One region of the Protofrankia sp. Cas4 genome, then DNA from elsewhere that is predicted to be linked to it. Evidence: riboswitches for the same ligand, from Rfam matches in the RefSeq annotation. Region 1 holds a riboswitch; each other region holds the start of a gene.
The links. A riboswitch is a leader RNA that binds a small molecule or an ion and turns the genes downstream of it on or off. The one in region 1 is predicted to bind cobalamin.

Region 1 (8,287 bases):
GCGGGAAATCCCTGCGGGGTCTCGTGCACCTGTGGCAGGAGGTAACAGGCCAACCCGACGATCACCAGAGCACCGGCCATGGCGAGCAACGCCGCATCCCAGGCACCGAACCTCGCCGCGAGCCGGCGAGCCGTCACAGCGCCACCGATGACCGCTGCCAGCGAGATCAGCATCATCGTGAAGTACAGGCTTGTGCGCTCACCGATGGTGTCGGGATTACCGATGGACGGCGGGTTGGCCGGATACTTCAGATCGGGCAGCAGGTACATTCCCATGAAGCCCGCGAGCGCCACCAGCGCCGCCGTCCCCCGCGCACCCAGGCCACCGAGGCGGCCCTGCACACCGGCGTAGGCGAGAGCGAAGAGCCCGCCGATTGCGACGCCGAACACCAACAGGCCGGTGAACAGGCCGATGGTGCTCTGCACGTTTCGGGACACCAAATTCATTGCCTGCACGCCGTCGGCGGCGTCCCGCGCCGACTCGAAGGCGATCGCGTGGCCGACCTCGCTCTCCCCGAGGAGCTTGGCGACGACGAAGGCACACACGGCTGCGAGCGCACCGACCAGCATCCCACGGATCAGCAGTGCGCGAACCATCACCGGCCCCGCTCAGTGACAGGCAAAACCGAGCAGGTGACGGGCATCGTGTACGAACTCGTGGATGTAACTACCGCCCACGAGCGACACGGCGCCCTGTTCCGCACCGACGAAGTACAGCAGCAGCAGCGCCAGGACCGAACCGAAGAGCGCAAATGGGGCCAGCTCGGTCAGGGGGATCGTCGGCAGCGCCGGACGGGCGGCCGGCGCATCGCCAGCCGCTGGATACGCCATTGCATGGGCCATTGCGGGACCTCCACAGGAATCACGCGTTCCACTCGGCAGGGCATGTCCGGCGATGGGTCTGGCTTCCGACGTCGCTCCTTGGGCGGGCCGGTCACAGTGGCGCGACCGTGCCGGATTCACACCGGCTTCCACCACTCGGACACCAATGAGACAACCAGCAATCAACCCCTCGCGTCAAGCAGTACCGGTTACGCATCTCACCGGGTACTCAGAGGACCAGCTGGGCCGAAGGGCGAAGAGCGCCCGCCCTCACCTGTGGACAGCCCTCACCTGTAGACCGATGCCGCGACCGGGATGGCCGGATCGAGGTTCTGAAGGGGAACCACCCGCCGACCCAGTGGCGCAATGGCCAGCGGAATCATCTTGAACGACGCCACGCCGAACGGGATCCCGATGATCGTCAAACAGAGCACCACACCGAAGATCAAATGTCCGAGGACGAGCCACCAGCCGGCGATCAGGAACCACAGCAGGTTGACCAGGAAGAGCACGACGGGAGCCTCGCCGGGCTGGTCGACCACGACCCGGCCGAACGGCCAGACGACGTAGCCCGCCAACCTGAACGCCGCGACCCCGAACGGGATCGTCACGATCAGCAGGCAGCACACGATGCCGGCAAGGAGATAGCCGAGCGCCAGCTCGAACCCGGCGAACAACAGCCACAGAATGTTTCCGATTATCCGCACGCCCGCTACCTACCCGCCTGAGCGGTCACGATCCCGAGTCACGCTCGACCCGGATCCGGCGGGACTGGATCGCCGGCATCTCGCGGACCTCACGACCCGCCACGCCCCGACCCCTTCGACAAGGGCCTCGCCGGCACGCCCAACCCCGACATTCAGGTATATCCATATGTTCGGCTAATTCAGGACCTTCGTCCCGTTTTCTGCTACCCTCACGGGTAGTAACCTGACCGGGACGGAGGACGCGGGATGCATGGGCTCCACGCCCTGCAACGCCGCGTCCCCGTTGCCGGCCGCGCTGGGCAGCACCGCTCCCATCCGTTCCGGAGATTCTTCCCGAACGGCACTCGACGCATCCTGGACTTGACCGATCGACAGGAGGAGCAACACGGTGAACAACGAGAAGGCCGAAGACCAGCCGCTGCACGTGCAGGGCCGGGACGCGGTCATCGCCGGTGCCGCTGGAGTACGGTGGCGCGACGGCGAGCCGCCCGACTATCATCTGTCGAAAGAGACGATGCCCCAGGAGCGTACCCACGAACACGCCAAGGGCTCCCTGGCCGACATCGTCGAGCGCGTGGTTCAGGTCTTCGAAATGGAGGTCTCCCACAAGAAAGATCCGGCCCAGTGGGTCAGTATGGTCACCGATCAGTTCCGTACCCGCGTCAACGGCGGTCCCTGGGCAAACAGTCAGGACCTTGTCGAAAGAGGCAGCTACAACATCCTCATCGGCGAGAACCCCTATTACTCGGCGAGCGACGAGACGTTCGAGTCCTCCCATCAAATCTTCCTCAAGGCCCTTCCGGGCGGCTTCTTCTGGGAGGTCCTGGAGGTCTACTCGCCACCGCCTATGATCACTTTTAAATGGCGCCACTGGGGTACCTTCAGCGGACCGTACAAGGGGTTCGACCCAACCGGCGAACGCGTCGAGATGTTCGGGGTCAGCGTGGCGCGTGTCGCTGACGACCTCAGACTGCTCGAAGTCGAACACTTCTACGACAACACCGGCTTCCTCGGCCAGCTAGCCGGCACACGCTCCGCGTGAGATCGGGGGCGCGGCTCTCCGCCACGTCAGCCGCGCCAACCAACAGACCAACAGACCAACAGCAGGAGCAGCCAGGAACAGCCTGAGAGCGCCCGGCCAGAACGTCAACGTGTGACCGGGAGATAGCTCCAGCCACGTTGTACGAAGGTGGGACGCCGGACGGGGGTCCCAGCGAAAGAAAGCGCGGGAAAGCGCGCCATCAGGCTGCGCACGGCTATCGCCAGCTCCACTCGGGCCAGCGGCGCCCCAACGCAGAAGTGGACGCCACCGCCGAAGGCGACGTGCGGATTCGGTTCCCGGCCGACATCGAACTCGTCAGCCCGCTCGAAAACCTCAGGGTCACGGTTGGCCGAACCGAGCAGAGCCGCGATCCGCTCCCCCGTCCGCACGACCACTCCCCCGATCTCCACGTCGGCCATGGCGGTCCGTTCGAAAAGGTGCAGTGGCGAGTCGAAGCGGAGGAACTCCTCGGCTGCGGTGGCGGCCAGTTCCGCCGGCCGCTCAATCAGCCGCCGCTGCTGCTCGGGGTGGCTCAGCAACGCGACCATGCCGTTGCCGAGGCAGTTGACGCTGGCCTCGTGCCCGGCGTTGAGCAGTACCACGACCGTGGCAACCAGCTCGTCCTCGGTCAACCGGTCGCCCTCCTGCTCCGCCTGGACGAGATGGGTGATCAGGTCGTCGTGCGGACGGCGGAGGCGTTCGGTGGCAAGGGCGCGCACGTAGGCGCCGAACTGGGCGGCCGCCTCCTGGGCCGCGGCCTCCTGCGCGGGACTGCGCTCGTATTCGTTCATCTTCACCAGATCCGCCGACCACGGGCGCAGCAGATGCCGGTCGCTGTCGGGAATACCGAGCAGCTCCGCGATGACCATCACCGGCAGTGGTTCGGCGAACTCGGTGATCAGGTCGAAGGGTTGCCCGTCCGCCGTTCTCGTCGCGACGCCGTCGAGCAGGACCTGGCACAGCTCGTGGATGTGCGGCCGCAGTCGCTCGATGTTGCCGCGGGCGAAGGCCTTGCCCAGTAGCCCGCGCAACCGGGTGTGCTTGGGTGGCTCACATCCCAGGACGGACTCCCGCTCCAGCTTGTTGAAGCCGACCCAGAGGTCCTCGGGCAGGCGTGGCTGGTAGATCCGGCCCAGCCCGCGGTGACGCACCACCGCGTCGGCGTCACGGTACCTGGCCGCCAGCCACATCCCGAGCTCGTCGCTCCACACCGGGCGGCCGGCCGCCCGAAGCTCGGCGAAGACCGGGTACGGGTCACGGACAAGATCAGGACTACGTGGGTCAAAGCGACCTGCGTGACCATCGACCCGACGGGACGGGACCACCGCGCGCTCCATTCCGTGGCGGACACCCCCACCCCACCATGGAACCAGTACAGCTCGGCGCGCAGCAGGCAGACCCGGCCCTATCCTGCGGCGCGGCCTGCGTAGTTGATCACGTCAACCATATTCGATCATGGCTGTTTGCGCGCACCCGGAGACCTTTTGATCAGCTAGCCCGGCCAAAGGGTGCGCGATCATGGCTTTTTCGCGCACCCGGAGGCCTTTTGATCAGCTAGCTCAGCGTGCGTAGCCAGTTGGCGAGCAGGTGGATACCGGCATCGCCGGACTTCTCCGGATGAAACTGGGTGGCGCACAGGGGACCTCGCTCCACGGCGGCGGCAAAAGGCTCACCGTGCTCGGCCACGGTGTCCCCGGGCTCCGCCTTGGCCGCATACGAGTGGACGAAGTAGAACCGCGTGTCCGCCGGCAGCCCGTCGAACAACACCGTGTCGGGCGGCGGGGCCACCGTGTTCCACCCCATGTGCGGAAGGATCGGCGCGTCCAGACGCCGAACCTCCCCCGTGAGCACGCCGAGGCCGGGAGTCCGCACCCCGTGCTCATCCCCCAGGTCGTAGAGGACCTGCATGCCCACGCAGATCCCGAGAACCGGCTGCCCGCGGGCGATCCGTCCGCGGATGACGGCCGCCCCGCCGACCGCGGCGATCCCGGCCATACATGCGGCAAAGGCACCCACCCCGGGCACCACGAGCCCGTCCGCGGCCCCGCCTGCGGCCGGGTCGGCGCTCACCGTCACGGCTGCGCCGATCCGGGCGAGTGCCCGCTGCGCACTGCGCAGGTTCCCCGATCCGTAGTCCAGGACGACCACCCGCGGACCGGTCACAGCACACCTTTGGTGGACGGCACACCCGCCACCCGCCCGTCGAGCGCGACCGCGTCCCGCAGCGCCCGTGCCACCGCCTTGAACTGCGCCTCGACCACGTGGTGGGCGTTGCGGCCCGACACCACCCGCACGTGCAACGCGATCCGCGCGGACGCCGCTATCGACTCGAACACGTGGCGGGTCAGCGTCGTGTCGTAGGTGCCGATGAGCTCGATCAACTCCGGCTCGATGACCACGCAGTACGGCCGGCCGGAGAGGTCCACCGCCGCCTGCACCAACGCTTCATCCAGCGGTACCAGCGCGTCACCGAACCGCCGGATCCCGGTCTTGTCGCCGAGTGCCTCGCGCAGCGCCTCACCGAACGCGATCGAGGTGTCCTCGACCGTGTGGTGGGCGTCGATGTGCAGGTCGCCGCGGGTGCGCACGGTCAGGTCGAAGCCGCCGTGCTTGCCGAGCTGGCTGACCATGTGATCAAAAAACGGGACGTCGGTGAACGACGACGACACGCCGGTGCCGTCGAGGTCCAGCTCGACGACGACATGTGATTCCAAGGTCTTGCGTTCGATCCGAGCGGTGCGGCCCATGGTCGTCATTCCTTCCCGGAATCCGGCGGCTGAAGATCGGAACGCGCCGGCGTCGTGACCGCGCCGAGGTAATCGAGCAGGGTCGGTGTCATAGCGGGGTCGGTGTCATCGCGGGATCGGTGTCATCGCGGGATCGGTGTCATCGCGGGATCGGTGTCATCGCGGGATCGGTGTCATCGCGGGGTCGGCCAGCAGCACGCGGGTGGCGGCGAGGAATGCGTCGATCTCACCGGGCAGCCCGGCGGTGACCCGCAACCAGCCGGGTAGGCCGACATCCCGGACGAGGACGCCCGCGTCGAGCAGTGCCTGCCACATGCCGCGCTGATCGGGGAACCGTCCGAACAGCACGAAGTTCGCGTCGCTGGGAGCCACCGCGCAACCGAGCCCGGTCAGCTCGGTCACGATCCGGTCCCGTTGCGCCTTCACCGCCTCGACGGTGCCGAGCAGCTCGTCGGCATGCGCGAGCGCCGTACGCGCGACCGCCTGGGTGAAGGTCGACAGATGGTAGGGCAGCCGCACCAGCTGCAATGCGTCGATGACAGCCGGCTGCGCGGCGAGGTAACCGACCCGGGCGCCGGCGAGCGCGAACGCCTTGCTCATCGTCCGTGTCACCACCAGCCGCGGCGCTGCCGGCAGCAGTGTGAGCGCGCTGGGGACCCCGGCCCGCCGGAACTCCGCGTAGGCCTCGTCCACGACGACCATGCCGGTGCCCGTCTCGCCGACGGCCGCACACGCGGCGGTCACCACCTCGGTCGGCAGCGCGGTGCCGGTGGGGTTGTTCGGTGACGTGAGGAAGACCAGGGACGGCCGATGCCGGTGGATCGCCTGCGCCACCGCGGCCGGAGCGAGGGTGAAGTCGGCTTCGCGGGGCTCACCGACCCAGCCGGTCGCGGTCGCCATCGCGATGAGCCGGTGCATCGAATAGGAGGGCTCGAATCCGAGCGCGACCCGCCCGGGGCCGCCGAAGGCCTGGCACAGCTGCTGGAGCACCTCATTCGACCCGTTGGCCGCCCACACCTGATCGGTCCGCAGCCCGAAACCGGCGTCCGAGGTCAGGTAGTAGGCGAGGTCCGCGCGAAGCGCCTCGGCCTGGCGGTCGGGGTACCGGTTGGCCTCGGAGGCCGCGAGCGCCGCGGCCTTGCCCATGGCGTCGACCAGACCGGCGGACGGCGGGTGCGGGTTCTCGTTGGTGTTGAGCAGCACCGGAACGTCGAGCTGCGGGGCGCCGTAGGGCACCTGGCCGCGTAGGTCGTCACGCAACGGCAACTCGTCAAGCGTCAGCGGGCGCGTCGTGCGCACCCGACCCGCAGCCAACGACCGGCCGGACACGGGATCAGGCTCTGCCATCGGATGGTCTGCAACCGGATAGGCGGTCATCGCACGCGCACCTCCACCGCGTCGACGTGGGCGATAAGATCTTCAGCTCCGCCGAGCGCGGCAACCCGCGGAGCCACCTGGACGAGCGCGTCCCGATCACACTCCACCACGTGGACCTGCCGTTGGAACGCCGATACCGAAAGTCCGCCGCTGTGCCGGGCGGTACCGCCGGTCGGCAGGACATGGTTGGACCCGGCGAGGTAGTCACCGAGCGAAACCGGAGCCCACGGCCCGACGAACACCGCTCCGGCGTTGCGGACCCGGGCGGCGACCGCGGCGGCGTCCGCCGTCTGGATCTCCAGGTGTTCCGCGGCCCAGGCGTTCACCACCGCCAGACCCGCGTCGGTGTCGGCGACCAGTACGACCACGCCCTGGCCGGTCAGCGCGGCCTCCACCCGCTCGCGGTGGCGGGTCGCCGGCACCTGCTTGGCAAGCTCGATCTCGACCGCGTCGGCCAGCTCGGTGGACGCGGTGACCAGCATGCAGGCGGCCATCGGATCGTGCTCGGCCTGCGCGATGAGATCAGCCGCGACGTGGGCGGGATCCGCGGTGTCGTCGGCGAGGATCGCCACCTCGGTCGGGCCGGCTTCGGCGTCCACCCCGACCAGCCCACGCAGCAGGCGCTTTGCCGCGGTCACGTAGATGTTGCCGGGGCCCGTCACGACGTCCACCGCCGGGCAACTGGCCGTGCCGTGTGCGAACATCGCGATCGCCTGCGCACCACCGGCGGCATAGACCTCGTCCACGCCCAACATGGCGCAGGCTGCGAGAATCGTCGGATGCGGAAGTCCACCGCATTCGACCTGAGGTGGCGAGGCCAGTGCGATCGAACCGACGCCGGCCTCCTGCGCCGGTACCGTGTTCATCACCACGCTGCTCGGGTAGGCGACCCGCCCACCCGGCACGTACAACCCCACCCGCTCCACCGGGAGCCAGCGCTCGGTGACCCGGGTCCCCACGGCGACGTCGATCGTCAACGACTCGCGGCGCTGGGCACGATGGACGAGCCGGCAGCGGCGGATCGCCTCGGTCAGCGCATCGCGGACGCGCGGGTCGAGCCGGTCGAGCGCGTCGGTGAGCGCGTCGGGCGCAACCCGCACCGCGGCCGGGCGGACCCCGTCGAACCGCTCGCCCGCATCGAGGACCGCCGCATCACCGCGGTCACGCACGTCAGCACAGACGGGGCGGACCGCGTCGAGGGCGGCTTCGACATCGAGCGCCGCGCGGGGCAGCAGCCCGCGCAGCGCTGGAGCCGACGGCAGGCCCGCGCGCAGATCGAGCGTTCTCAGCACGACGACGAGAGTATCCGTACCCGCACGAGGCGCGCCGGTCTTCGTGCGACCGGCGATAGAGCGCCCGGCAATAGGGGCGCTCTTGGGGACGCGGCGTCACGGGGCAGCGCTGGTGCCCGAGCGCGTGCGTACCTGGGAGGGTGGGAAAGCGACAGTGGGAGAGAAACGTGAAGATGGGAAGGTGACGGCGGAAAAGTGACAGCCCACGGCACTACGGAGAGCGGACGGGCCTTCGACCGGCTTGAGAACCTCGTCGCCGACTACGGGGCGCAGGCGCGCCCACTTCGGCGGGTCGTCGCGC
Region 2 (8,287 bases), on a different contig from region 1:
CAGACGTCCCTCGGTGAACCGGACGAGAACGCCCGCGACCCGGGCACAGAGCAGGTCGCCGGCTGCCCGCAGCAGGCCGGCGGTCTCCCACAGCTCATGGGCGTGGCGCGCGGTGTTGGCAACGGCGACCGCGGCCACCAGCGCCGCGTCGCCACCGGCGTCCGCGGTGATCCCGGCGAGCAGGTCCGGGGAGACCTTCGACCGGGTGTAGTGCGTCATCAGGATGCCCGCGGCCAGCTTGGTGAGCTTGCCGGCCATGCCGACGAAGACCACGTCGGTCATGCCCACCTCGACCGCGCGGCGCAGGGCCGCTCCGGTGAAGTCGCCGACCTCGACGAAGCACACCTCGGGCAGCGCCGGTAGCAGCCCGATGGCCGCCTTCTCGGTGCGCCCGCCGGTGGCGAGCACGACCGTGCACTGCTGCTGGGCGGCGGCGACCGCCACGGCCTGTTCCACCGAGGCCCGCCATGACGCGGTGGAGAAGGGCCGCACGATGCCGGTGGTGCCGAGGATCGAGATCCCGCCGATGATGCCCAGCCGGGCGTTGGTGGTCCGCCGCGCCATCCGCTCCCCATCCGGCACGCTGATCACCACCCGTAACCCGCGGGTGTCCAGGTCGACGACCTCCGCGACCGACCGTGTGATCATCGATCGGGGCACCGGGTTGATCGCCGCTTCGCCGACGGGCAGGCCGAGACCGGGTTTCGTGACGACGCCGACGCCGGTTCCACCGTCGATCTCGATTCCGGTCCGCGTCCGCCAGGTCACCGTCGCGGTCAGGTGTGCGCCGTGGGTGACGTCCGGATCGTCCCCGGCATCCTTGATCACGACGGCCTCGGCGGTTCGTCCGGCATCGACCACGCACCGCTCGACCGCAAAGGAGACCAGCCCGCCGGCTGGCAGGCTCACGGTGACCGCCCGCTGCACGATCCCGGAGACCAGGGCCGCGCTCGCGGCTTTCGCCGCGGCGGCCGAACACGTCCCGGTGGTCCATCCGGTGCGCAGCGCGTCCGGCCGGACCTTGGCGGTGCGCGGCAGATCAGGCTCACGCAGCGGGACCAGCTGGGGAGCCGGTTCATGGGGGTTCACGCCGGTTGCTCTCCGGCTTCCCGCGGACGGTCGTGGGTCCGGTCGTGGGCCCGGTCATGGGCCCGCAGCGCCACCCGGGCGGTCCGTTCGGCCTTGCGGAACCCGTGAAAATGGCCGGGGTGGTAGAGGTGCGAGCGGGTGCCACCCGCCGCCAGCGCCGGGCCGACCAGCACCAGGGTGTGCTTCCACAGTTTGTGCGCACGGACGGTGGCTGCGAGGTCCGCAAGTGCGCACCGCACGATCAGTTCATCCGGCCAACTCACCCGGTAGGCGATCACACAGGGCGTGTCCGGCGGATAACCACCGTCGGTGAGCTCGTCCTGGAGCTGACCGGATCGGGCCGCCGACAGGAACAGCGCCATCGTCGTGCCGTGCCGCGCGAAGCCGGCGATCTCCTCGCCCGCGGGCATCGGGGTCTTGCCGCCGCCGAGCCGGGTCAGGATCACCGACTGTGCCACCTCGGGAATGGTCAGTTCGCGTTGGATGGACGCGGCGGCGGCGGTGAAGCTGCTGACCCCGGGCACGATCGCGGTGGCGAGCCCGAGTGCGGCGCAGACCTCCAGCTGCTCCTGCACCGCTCCCCACAGCGCCGGGTCGCCGGAGTGGATCCGGGCCACGGCAAGCCCGTCACGCGCCGCCCGCCGGTAGACGTCCCGGACGCCTTCGAGCGGTAGTCCGGCCGAGTCGATGATCTCGGCGTCGTCGCGGGCGTGGGCGAGCACGTCCGGGTGCACCAGTGAGGACGCCCAGATGACCACATCCGCCTCGCTGATCATCCGTGCGCCGCGCAGGGTGAGCAGGTCCGCGGCGCCGGGGCCGGCCCCGACGAACGTCACCCGGCCGCGTGGCGCTGGTGTGGCCCCGGCCGCTGTTTCGGTCAGGTCGGCCACTGTCGCCTCCGGGTTGAGATCACCGTGGACAGGTAGGGGCCGGGCTGGTCTCGGGGCAGCTCACCCGCCTGGCGGACGTCGCAGTCCGCCAGACCCAGCGAAGCGCCGTAGACGGCTGTGCCGCCCGTGCCGGTCGCGTCACCTGTGCCGCCGAGCCGGTCGGCTTCGGCGAGGATGTCGAGGACCTGCGGCAGCGCCCGGCCGCCCTTGTAGGCGATGACCGTGTCGTGGTCGGCCACGGCCCGCCGGTAGGCGTCCACCCCGGCGGTCAGCGGCAGCAGCGCCACCGTCTCGGTGCCCACCGCCAGCACCGTGCCGGACCGGGCGGCGAGATCCTGCAGCGCCATGATGCCGGGAACGGTCTCGACGACGACGTCGGGTAGCAGTGCCCGCACCCGGGCGGCCAGCGTGGTGAAGGTCGAGTAGACGTTGGGGTCGCCGATCGTGGCGAACGCGACGACTCCCCCCCGGCTGCCCCCCGGGCTCCCTCCCGGACGGCTTCCCGGACGGCTTCCCGGACGGCTTCCCGGATGTGTGCGCAGCGCCTGGGCGACCACCCCGGCCGGGGTGTCGTAGTCGGCGTCGCCGGTCATCCGGAACGGCAGGCGGCGAATCCGGTCATGGGTGACGTGTGCGCGCACGGTTGCCTCGGCCCGCCCCGGCGGCGGCGTTCCCTCGCTCACCGGGACGAACACGACATCGGCCCGCTCCAGGACACCGACCGCCTTGACCGTGATCAGGTCCGGATCGCCGGGACCCACACCGACCCCGATCAGACGGCTGCCCGTCCGTACGCGGTCGCCCGCCGGAGCAGGCTGCGCGTCCATCCCGCCTGTCCTGTCCATCCCGCCTATGCCGTCCATTGCGGCCCTCTCGCCTGCCGTGCCGCCGCGACGAACCGTGCGGCCACGCCGGGTACACCCGCCCAGTGCAGATGCAGGTAGGACGCGTGGACCCCGCCGTGCACGAAGCCTTCGGTCCGCTCGTCGGGCTCGTCGGGCTCGTCGCCTGCTGGGCGGCCGCCGATCTGCCAGGCAGAGCGTGCCGTCCGGTGCTGCGTGGTCAATACCGATGTGCGGTGGAACTCGTGGGCGGTCACCGGGGTGCCGGCTTCGGCGATCGGGCTGTCGCAGGCGGCCACGGCTCGGCGGTAACCAAGGGTGAGCCGAGGGGTCATAGCGGTGTCGACGTCGAGAACCCCGCACATCGGATGCCCGTCCAGGGATCGGGCGAGGTAGAGCAGGCCCGCGCACTCGGCGCTGACCGGCGCGCCCCTTCCCGCCAGTGCCGCCACGTCGGCGCGCAGGGCCGCATTCGCGGCGAGCTCGGGTGCGTGTTCCTCCGGGAATCCCCCACCGATGATCAATCCGTCGCAGCCTGTTGGAAGATTCTCGTCACGCAGCGGATCGACGGTGACCACCTCTGCTCCCGCGGCGAGCAGCAGCTCACCCTGCTCGGCATAACCGAAAGTGAACGCCGGCCCGCCCGTGACCGCGATCCGCACCGGCCGGCCCACCGCTGATACCGCCGATACCGCCGGCACCGCCGACTTAACGTCATGAATTATGTTGGATGGCGACCATGGCGCCACGTTCAGTGCCGGCGCCGACCGGGCGAGGGCGAGCACGGCATCAAGATCGCATGATGCGGCGACCAGCGTGCCGAGCGCGGCGACAACCTGCGCCGCCGCGGACGCGCGTTCGGCCGCGGGCACCAGCCCGAGATGGCGGGATGGCACCGCGGCCCGATCGTCGCGGCGCAGCACGCCCAGCACGGTGACGCCGAGACCCGCGACCGCGTCCCGCAACAGCCGTTCGTGGCCGGGCGAACCGACCCGGTTGAACACCACTCCGCCCAGGCGTACCCGCTCGTCCCAGGTGGCGAAGCCGTGCACGGTCGCGGCCACCGAGCGGCCCACCGCGGACGCGTCGACCACCAGCACGACCGGGGCGCCGGTCAGCCGGGCCACATGGGCGGCCGAGGCGAAGTCGGCGGGCTGACCGGCTTCGGGCACCGACACCCCGTCGAACAGGCCCATCACGCCTTCCACGATGGCGATGTCGGCGTTGCGCGCGCCGTGGGCGAACAGCGGTGCGATCCGATGCTCCCCGCACAGCACGGCGTCGAGGTTGCGGCCGGGGCGCCTGCTGGCGATGGTGTGATAGGTCGGGTCGATGTAGTCGGGCCCGACCTTGTGCGGGGACACCCGCAGGCCGCGGGCGGTGAACGCGGCCATCAGCCCGGTCGCCACCGTGGTCTTGCCGGCGCCGCTGGCCGGGGCGGCGATCATCAGCCGCGGTGGCAGCGGGACAGGCGGGGCTACCATTCGATCCCCCGTTGGCCCTTCTGCCCGGCGTCCATCGGATGCTTCACCTTGGTCATCTCGGTGACCAGGTCGGCGGCGTCGATCAGCGCGGGCGGGGCGGCGCGCCCGGTGATGACGACATGCTGGCGTCCCGGACGGGTACGCAGCACCTCGATGACCTCGTCGGTGTCGATCCATCCCCACTTCAGCGGGTAGGTCAGCTCGTCGAGGACGTAGAGCCGGTAGGTCTGGGCGGCCAGGTCCCGGCAGATCTGCGCCCAGCCCTCCCGGGCGGCCTCGGCGGGGTCGGCGGCGGGGTCGATCCGGGCCTGCACCCAGCTCCATCCCTCGCCCATCTTGTGCCAGGTGATGTCCCCGCCCTCGCCGCCGGCGGCCAGGGTGCGCAGTGCCCGTTCCTCCCCGATCCGCCATTTCGCGGACTTGACGAACTGGAACACCCCGACGTCCCAGCCCTGCGCCCAGCCGCGCAGCGCGAGCCCGAACGCCGCGGTCGACTTCCCCTTGCCCTCACCCGTGTGAACGATCAGCAGTGCCCTGTCCCGGCGCGCCCGGGTCGTCAGGCCGTCGTCGGGCACGACGGATGGCTGTCCCTGTGGCATGGCTAGGCAGCCCTGCGCCGGCTGGTCGTGCGGCTGGTCGCGCGGTTGGTCGCGGCCGCCAGCGCGTCGATCGGGATGGTCGTGCCGCCGAGCGCGGTCGCGAGGCGGTCGGCCAGGCCCAGGCGCACGTACCCGCTCTCGCAGTCGACGACGATGCTCGCTAGGCCGCGACGAGCCAGCGCCCGCGCGGGGGTGAGCGGGTCCGGCCCGGCGGTGGCACGGCCGTCGGTGACGACGATCAGCAGCGGACGTCGGTCCGGGTCGCGGCGGCGTTCGGCCGCGAGGACCTCGCCGGCGCGGGTAAGCCCGGCTGCCAGCGGGGTCCGCCCGCCAGTCGGCAGGGACGCGAGCCGCGCCGCGCCCACCTCCACACTCGATGTCGGGGGGAGGACGAGATCGGCGCCGGAACCCCTGAAAGTGATCATTCCGACCCGGTCGCGGCGCTGGTAGGCGTCGAGCAGGAGGGACAGCACGGCGGTGGTGACCGTACGCATGCGGGCGCGGGCGGCCATCGAACCGCTGGCGTCCACCAGGAACAGGACCAGGTTGCCCTCACGTCCCGCCCGGACCGCACCGCGCCGGTCGGTGGGACGTAGTGCGAGCCCCGGGCCTACCCGCCCGCGGGCGTGCTGCCAGGGCGCGGCTGCCCGCAGGGTCGCCAGCAGGTGCAGGCCGGGTGCGTCCGGGGAGCTCGTGACGACCGCGCCGTGCGAGGTGCGGGCGCGTGAGCGGCGGCCGGGCGCGCCCAGCGGCGTTCCGGTGTCTGGGATCTCCAGCCGGCGCGGGCGAAACGACGGGCCGGGCGTGCCTGCACGTCGCTCCTGGCGCCCCTGCCCCTGCCCCGCCGTGGCGCGGTATTCCCCGGCATCCTGTTCCGGGGCATCGTGTTCCGCGGAACGCGGGGATGGGACGACATCCGACTCGGCCGTCCGCTCCGCTGTCGTTTCCGGCCCGCTGGACGTCGGCCCGCCGCGTCCACCACCGCCACCACCGCCACCACCGCCACCGGGCGACGGGGGGCGATCCGGGTCCATGTCCGGGTCCATGTCGGGGTCCGGGTCCGGACCGGTGGGGGACTCCTCCGCGTGCTCGTGCGCAGCCTCGTCCAACGCGTCGTCCAACGCCTTGGTCAGGGCGTCTTCGTCCAGGCCGGGCGCGTCGAACGGGCCACGGCGGCAGCGGTGCGGCAGGGCCAGGCGGGCGGCCCGGCGGACGTCGTCGGCGTCGACGGTCTCCCGGCCCTCCCAGGCGGCCAGCGCGATCGCGGTGCGTGCCACGACCACGTCCGCGCGCATCCCGTCCACGTCGAACGCCGCACACACCGCGGTGACCTGGCGCAGTGCGGAGTCGGGCAGTTCGACAGCGGGCAGCCGGTCGCGGGCGGTGGCGATCCGGGCGGCCAGGACGGTCTCCTGCACCGCCCAGCGAGCGGCGAAGGCGTCGGGGTCGGCGTCGTAGGCCAGCCTGCGGCGCACCACCTCGGCCCGCACCGGCGGCTGTCGGCTGGCGGCGACCTCGACGGTCAGTCCGAAGCGGTCCAGCAACTGCGGGCGCAGCTCACCTTCTTCGGGGTTCATCGTCCCGACCAGCAGGAAGCGGGCTGCATGGCGCACCGACACCCCGTCACGTTCCACGTGGGCGACACCGAGGGCGGCCGCGTCCAGCAGCAGGTCGACGAGATGGTCGTGCAGGAGGTTGACCTCGTCGACGTAGAGCAGGCCGCGATGGGCGGCGGCGAGCAACCCCGGCCGCAGCGAGGTGACGCCTTCGGCGAGCGCCCGGTCGAGGTCGATCGCTCCGGTGACCCTGTCCTCGGAGGCGCCGACCGGCAGCTCCACCAGGCGCGCCGCCCGGGTGCTCGGCCGCGCCTCCGGTGGATGCGGGCCGTCCGGGCAGTCGGGGTCGACCGCGGCCGGGTCACAGGAGAACCGGCAGCCGGTTACCACGTTCACCGGTGGGAGCAACGCGGCGAGCCCTCGGACCGCGGTCGACTTGGCCGTGCCCTTCTCGCCGCGGACGAGGACCCCGCCGATCGCCGGGGACACCGCGTTGAGGACGAGCGCGAGCCGCAGGTCGTCCATGCCCACCACCGCGGACAACGGGTAGGCCGTCATCGTGCCCTGTGCCGGTGTGCGCCGGACTCCGTATCGATCACGAGCCGGCCGATCACGAGCCGGCCGATCACGAGCCGGCGGGCGTGCGTTGGCATACCGCGGTCCTCCCTCGGGTTTCCTCGCCCTCGGTAACGGTGCGGACGGCCGGAGTATCCTGACTTCCGGATCAGCGCGCCCCCTCGGCCTTCCAACCGCTCTCGCGGCCGTGACGTACGGTGAGGGGTTGCTCCCCGGTGACAGTGGCGGGACCGCGCCGGATTCCCACCGGCTTCCTCCACTGCCGTCGCGTTCCTCAGCATGGCACACCTACGGTCATAGCGACGGTCCGACGGGTTATCCTTCGCGGCTTTCAAGGCCGCCCGCAAGGCCGCCCGCAACGCCGCCTTCAAGGTCACCTTCGAGCTCCAGGTAGGTCTGGCGGAGTCCGTCGATGGTGGTGGCGTCGGGTTTTTCCCACAGGCCGCGGTCGGCGGCTTCCAGCAGGCGTTCAGCGATGCCGCGCAGCGCCCACGGATTGGACGTTTGCATGAAGTCGCGGGTTTCGGGGTCGAACACATAGGAGGCGGCCAACGACTCGTACATCCAGTCCTGCACGACACCCGCGGTCGCGTCATAGCCGAACAGGTAGTCGACGGTCGCCGCCAGTTCGAACGCGCCCTTGTAACCGTGGCGGCGCATCGCCGCGATCCAGCGCGGATTCACCACCCGGGCCCGGAACACCCGGTGGGTCTCCTCCTGCAACGTGCGGGTCTTCACCGCGTCCGGCATGGCGCTGTCCCCCACGTAGGCCGCCGGTGACGCGCCCGTGAGCGCGCGGACCGCCGCGACCATCCCGCCGTGGTACTGAAAGTAGTCGTCGGAGTCGACCAGGTCGTGCTCGCGGGTGTCCTGATTCTTCACGGCCACCTGGATGCGACGGAACGCCTGCTCCATGTCGGCTCGGGCCTCCCGCCCGTCGAGGTCGCGGCCGTAGGCGTAGCCGCCCCACACCGCGTACACCTCGGCAAGGTCGGCGTCCGAACGCCACTCGCGCGAGTCGATCAGGGGCAGGAGACCGGCGCCGTAGGCCCCCGGCTTCGACCCGAAGATACGGGTCGTGGCCCGCCGCCGGTCACCGGGAGCGGCGCGCAGATCGGCTCGCACGTGGGCGGCGAGTGCGTTGTCGGCATCCGCCTCCTCGTCGAGGGCCGCGACGGTGCTCACCGCGTCGTCGAGCAGCGTGACAATGTGGGGGAAGGCATCCCGGAAGAAGCCGGAGATCCGCACGAC
Region 3 (2,579 bases), on a different contig from region 1:
TGTGAGACGTGGATGGTGACTCTTCTGCAGACATCTTCCTGTTCTACCGCGACGGCACCGGGAAGCAGCAGGTGGTGAACCTGACCGCGGCCGTGGGTGTGACGGTCGGTCGCGGTCCCGGTAGCGACGTCAGGCTGGCGTGGGACAGCAAGGTCTCACGCCTGCATGCACAGTTCCAACAGATCGGAACCAACTGGATACTGATCGACGGAGGGTTGTCCCGTAACGGCACCTTTGTGAACGGGGAACGGCTCGTCGGACGGCGACGGCTCGGGGACGGCGACGTTATTCTCGTCGGTTCGACCTCGCTGACTTATCGTGACAACCGCTTCGGCCGCGCATCCGCCGGCCGTGGCGCGATAGAGACCCAAGACGTGAACAATATCGTGACCCTGCGTTCCCTGTCGTCGACCCAGCTGCTGGTACTGGAATCCCTGTGTCGCCCGTACCAGGAGCGAACCCCGTACACGACTCCCGCAACAAATCGGCAGATCGCCGACGAGTTGTTCTTCAGTGTCGAGGCGGTCAAGACCCACCTACGGACGTTGTTTCGCAAGTTCGGCGTGGAAGAACTGCCGCAGAACCAGAAGCGAATGAAGCTCGTCGAGCTGGCTTTCCAGGCCGGGTTGGTGTCCGAGCGCGAACATTGATCGTCACCACTGGCCCACCACGCCGCACTCCCAACCCCGTCGCCCGATGACTTCGGGCGTTCCGCGGTCAGACCGAGCGTCGCGTGTGGGATGATCGTGGCGGCATCCTTCGCGAGGTGCCCTGGGAGACCGGGGAGAATCGGGAAGCCGGTGAGAGTCCGGCACGGGCCCGCCGCGGTCATCGGGGAGTCACCGTCCACGCGCGCAGGCGCAGCCACTGGGCCACCTGGCCTGGGAAGGCCGGGCGGCCAGGCGTTGATCCGAGAGTCCGAAGACCGGCCTCGCATGTGTGCCACCCGCCGATGGTCGGGTGGTCGGAGCGCGGGAGCCTCGCCATGTCCGTAAACATCTACGATGTGATCAAAAAACGCCGTGACGTGCGTGCCCAGTTCACCGGAGCGCCGATCGCGGCCGATGTCCTGGACCGTGTGCTTGCGGCGGCTCATGCCGCCCCGAGCGTCGGCCTGAGTCAGCCATGGGACTTCATCCTGGTCGAAAACATCCGAACCCGGAAAACCTTTCATGATCATGTCAGGCATGAACAAGCTGTCTTTGCGGCGACACTGACCGCGGACCAAGCCACCCGTTTCAGCCGGATCAAGATCGACGGCGTACTGGAGTCCACGCTGGCCGTCGTGGTGACATACGACCCGCGGCGGGGCGCACCAGCTGTCCTGGGACGACACTCCATCGCGGATGCCGGGCTGTATTCCGTATGTCTGGCCATCGAGAACCTGTGGCTGGCAGCGACCGCCGAAGGCCTCGGCGTCGGCTGGGTGTCCTTCTATCGTGAACAGGCCGTTCGGAACATGCTCGGGATTCCCGACGAGGTCCGGCCGGTCGCGTGGTTGTGCCTGGGACCTGTCACACATCATGAGACCGTTCCCGACCTGGAACGGCACAACTGGGCCTACCGGCGCGCTCTGCCTCAGGCAGTCCATCACGAGATGTGGTAATCAGCCGGTCAGGAATCGACGGTCTGCCACCTTCAGGCAAAGGTGGCCGACCGTCGGCGGCTCTCCGGGAAACTGATGCCAGAACCCGTTTCAGGCTTGTTTCAGAGGGCGGAGACTACCTGGTCGTAGTCCAGCCGTGGGCTGCGGTCGAACCACGGGTTCTCCCCGGGAGTGCCGATGTTTATGACTGCAAGTGTCCGCAACGGCTGGTCGGCGAAGAACTCCTTGTCGACAGCGGTGGCGTCCAGGCCCGTCATCGGGCCGGCCGCCAGCCCAGCGGCGCGGATACCCAGAATGAGGTAGCCGATCTGCAGGCCGGCGTTGAAGCGGGCCGTCTGCTCGCGAGCGACCGGTTCGGTGAAGAAGTCCTTGGCGTTCGGCAGATGGGGGAAAACCTGCGGGAGGTTCTCGTGGAAGTCGACGTCCGCGGCCACGATGGCCACGAGCGGCGCAGACTGCGTCTTCGCCTGGTTACCCGGGCTGAGATGCTGTACCAGCCGTTCCCGAGCCTCGGGCGAACGGACCAGGATGATCCGCAGCGGCTGCGCGTTCATACTGGTCGGCGCCCATTTGATCAGCTCATAGATGGCACGGACCTGCTCGTCGGACACTGGATCGTCGCTGAACGTGTTCGCAGTCCGGGCCGTGTGGAACAACAGATCCGCGGCGGCGGCGTCCAGCAGCAGGGCGTCTTCGCCGGTAGCGATATCGGTGATGGTCATGGAGGTCGGGACTCCTGATAGTCGGGTGGTTGCCATGAGCACTCCGGGGACTGCGGCCTACGGGCGCGCGATCTGACGATCGTCGCGCGCCCGTTGGCCCAGCTGCTTAATTGAACCGACAACTATGCTGCCGGCATCCCGACTGCGATGTGAGCTGCGCCTCCAGGCCCGCTCTCGGCGGGGCCGGGTACGAAGGGCTGCTACCGAGGGCGGCTACCAAGGGCTGCTACCAAGGGCGGCATCGATCCGTG

Region 2: another riboswitch for cobalamin. It lies ahead of U9979_RS12320 (VWA domain-containing protein); the one in region 1 lies ahead of U9979_RS13345 (CbtB domain-containing protein).
Region 3: another riboswitch for cobalamin. It lies ahead of bluB (5,6-dimethylbenzimidazole synthase); the one in region 1 lies ahead of U9979_RS13345 (CbtB domain-containing protein).

What each region holds. Positions count from the first base shown of each region.
Region 1 covers NZ_CAUVXL010000145.1:5,013-13,299, forward strand. Annotated here, with positions in the region: gene U9979_RS13340 (CbtA family protein) at 1-596, opposite strand, end outside; gene U9979_RS13345 (CbtB domain-containing protein) at 609-830, opposite strand; cobalamin riboswitch at 876-1,016, opposite strand; gene U9979_RS13350 (YccF domain-containing protein) at 1,109-1,528, opposite strand; gene U9979_RS13355 (SnoaL-like polyketide cyclase) at 1,917-2,570, shown strand; gene U9979_RS13360 (cytochrome P450) at 2,675-3,895, opposite strand; gene hisH (imidazole glycerol phosphate synthase subunit HisH) at 4,125-4,733, opposite strand; gene hisB (imidazoleglycerol-phosphate dehydratase HisB) at 4,730-5,317, opposite strand; gene U9979_RS13375 (histidinol-phosphate transaminase) at 5,474-6,664, opposite strand; gene hisD (histidinol dehydrogenase) at 6,691-7,986, opposite strand; gene U9979_RS13385 (bis-aminopropyl spermidine synthase family protein) at 8,182-8,287, shown strand, end outside.
Region 2 covers NZ_CAUVXL010000132.1:463-8,749, reverse strand. Annotated here, with positions in the region: gene U9979_RS12345 (cobalt-precorrin-5B (C(1))-methyltransferase) at 1-1,089, opposite strand, end outside; gene cobM (precorrin-4 C(11)-methyltransferase) at 1,086-1,979, opposite strand; gene U9979_RS12335 (precorrin-2 C(20)-methyltransferase) at 1,967-2,806, opposite strand; gene U9979_RS12330 (cobyrinate a,c-diamide synthase) at 2,830-4,305, opposite strand; gene cobO (cob(I)yrinic acid a,c-diamide adenosyltransferase) at 4,299-4,904, opposite strand; gene U9979_RS12320 (VWA domain-containing protein) at 4,907-7,018, opposite strand; cobalamin riboswitch at 7,166-7,293, opposite strand; partial or broken gene U9979_RS12315 (cobaltochelatase subunit CobN) at 7,352-8,287, opposite strand, start outside.
Region 3 covers NZ_CAUVXL010000260.1:34,572-37,150, reverse strand. Annotated here, with positions in the region: gene U9979_RS23530 (FHA domain-containing protein) at 9-650, shown strand; cobalamin riboswitch at 748-949, shown strand; gene bluB (5,6-dimethylbenzimidazole synthase) at 986-1,606, shown strand; gene U9979_RS23520 (malonic semialdehyde reductase) at 1,708-2,322, opposite strand; partial or broken gene U9979_RS23515 (hypothetical protein) at 2,478-2,579, shown strand, end outside.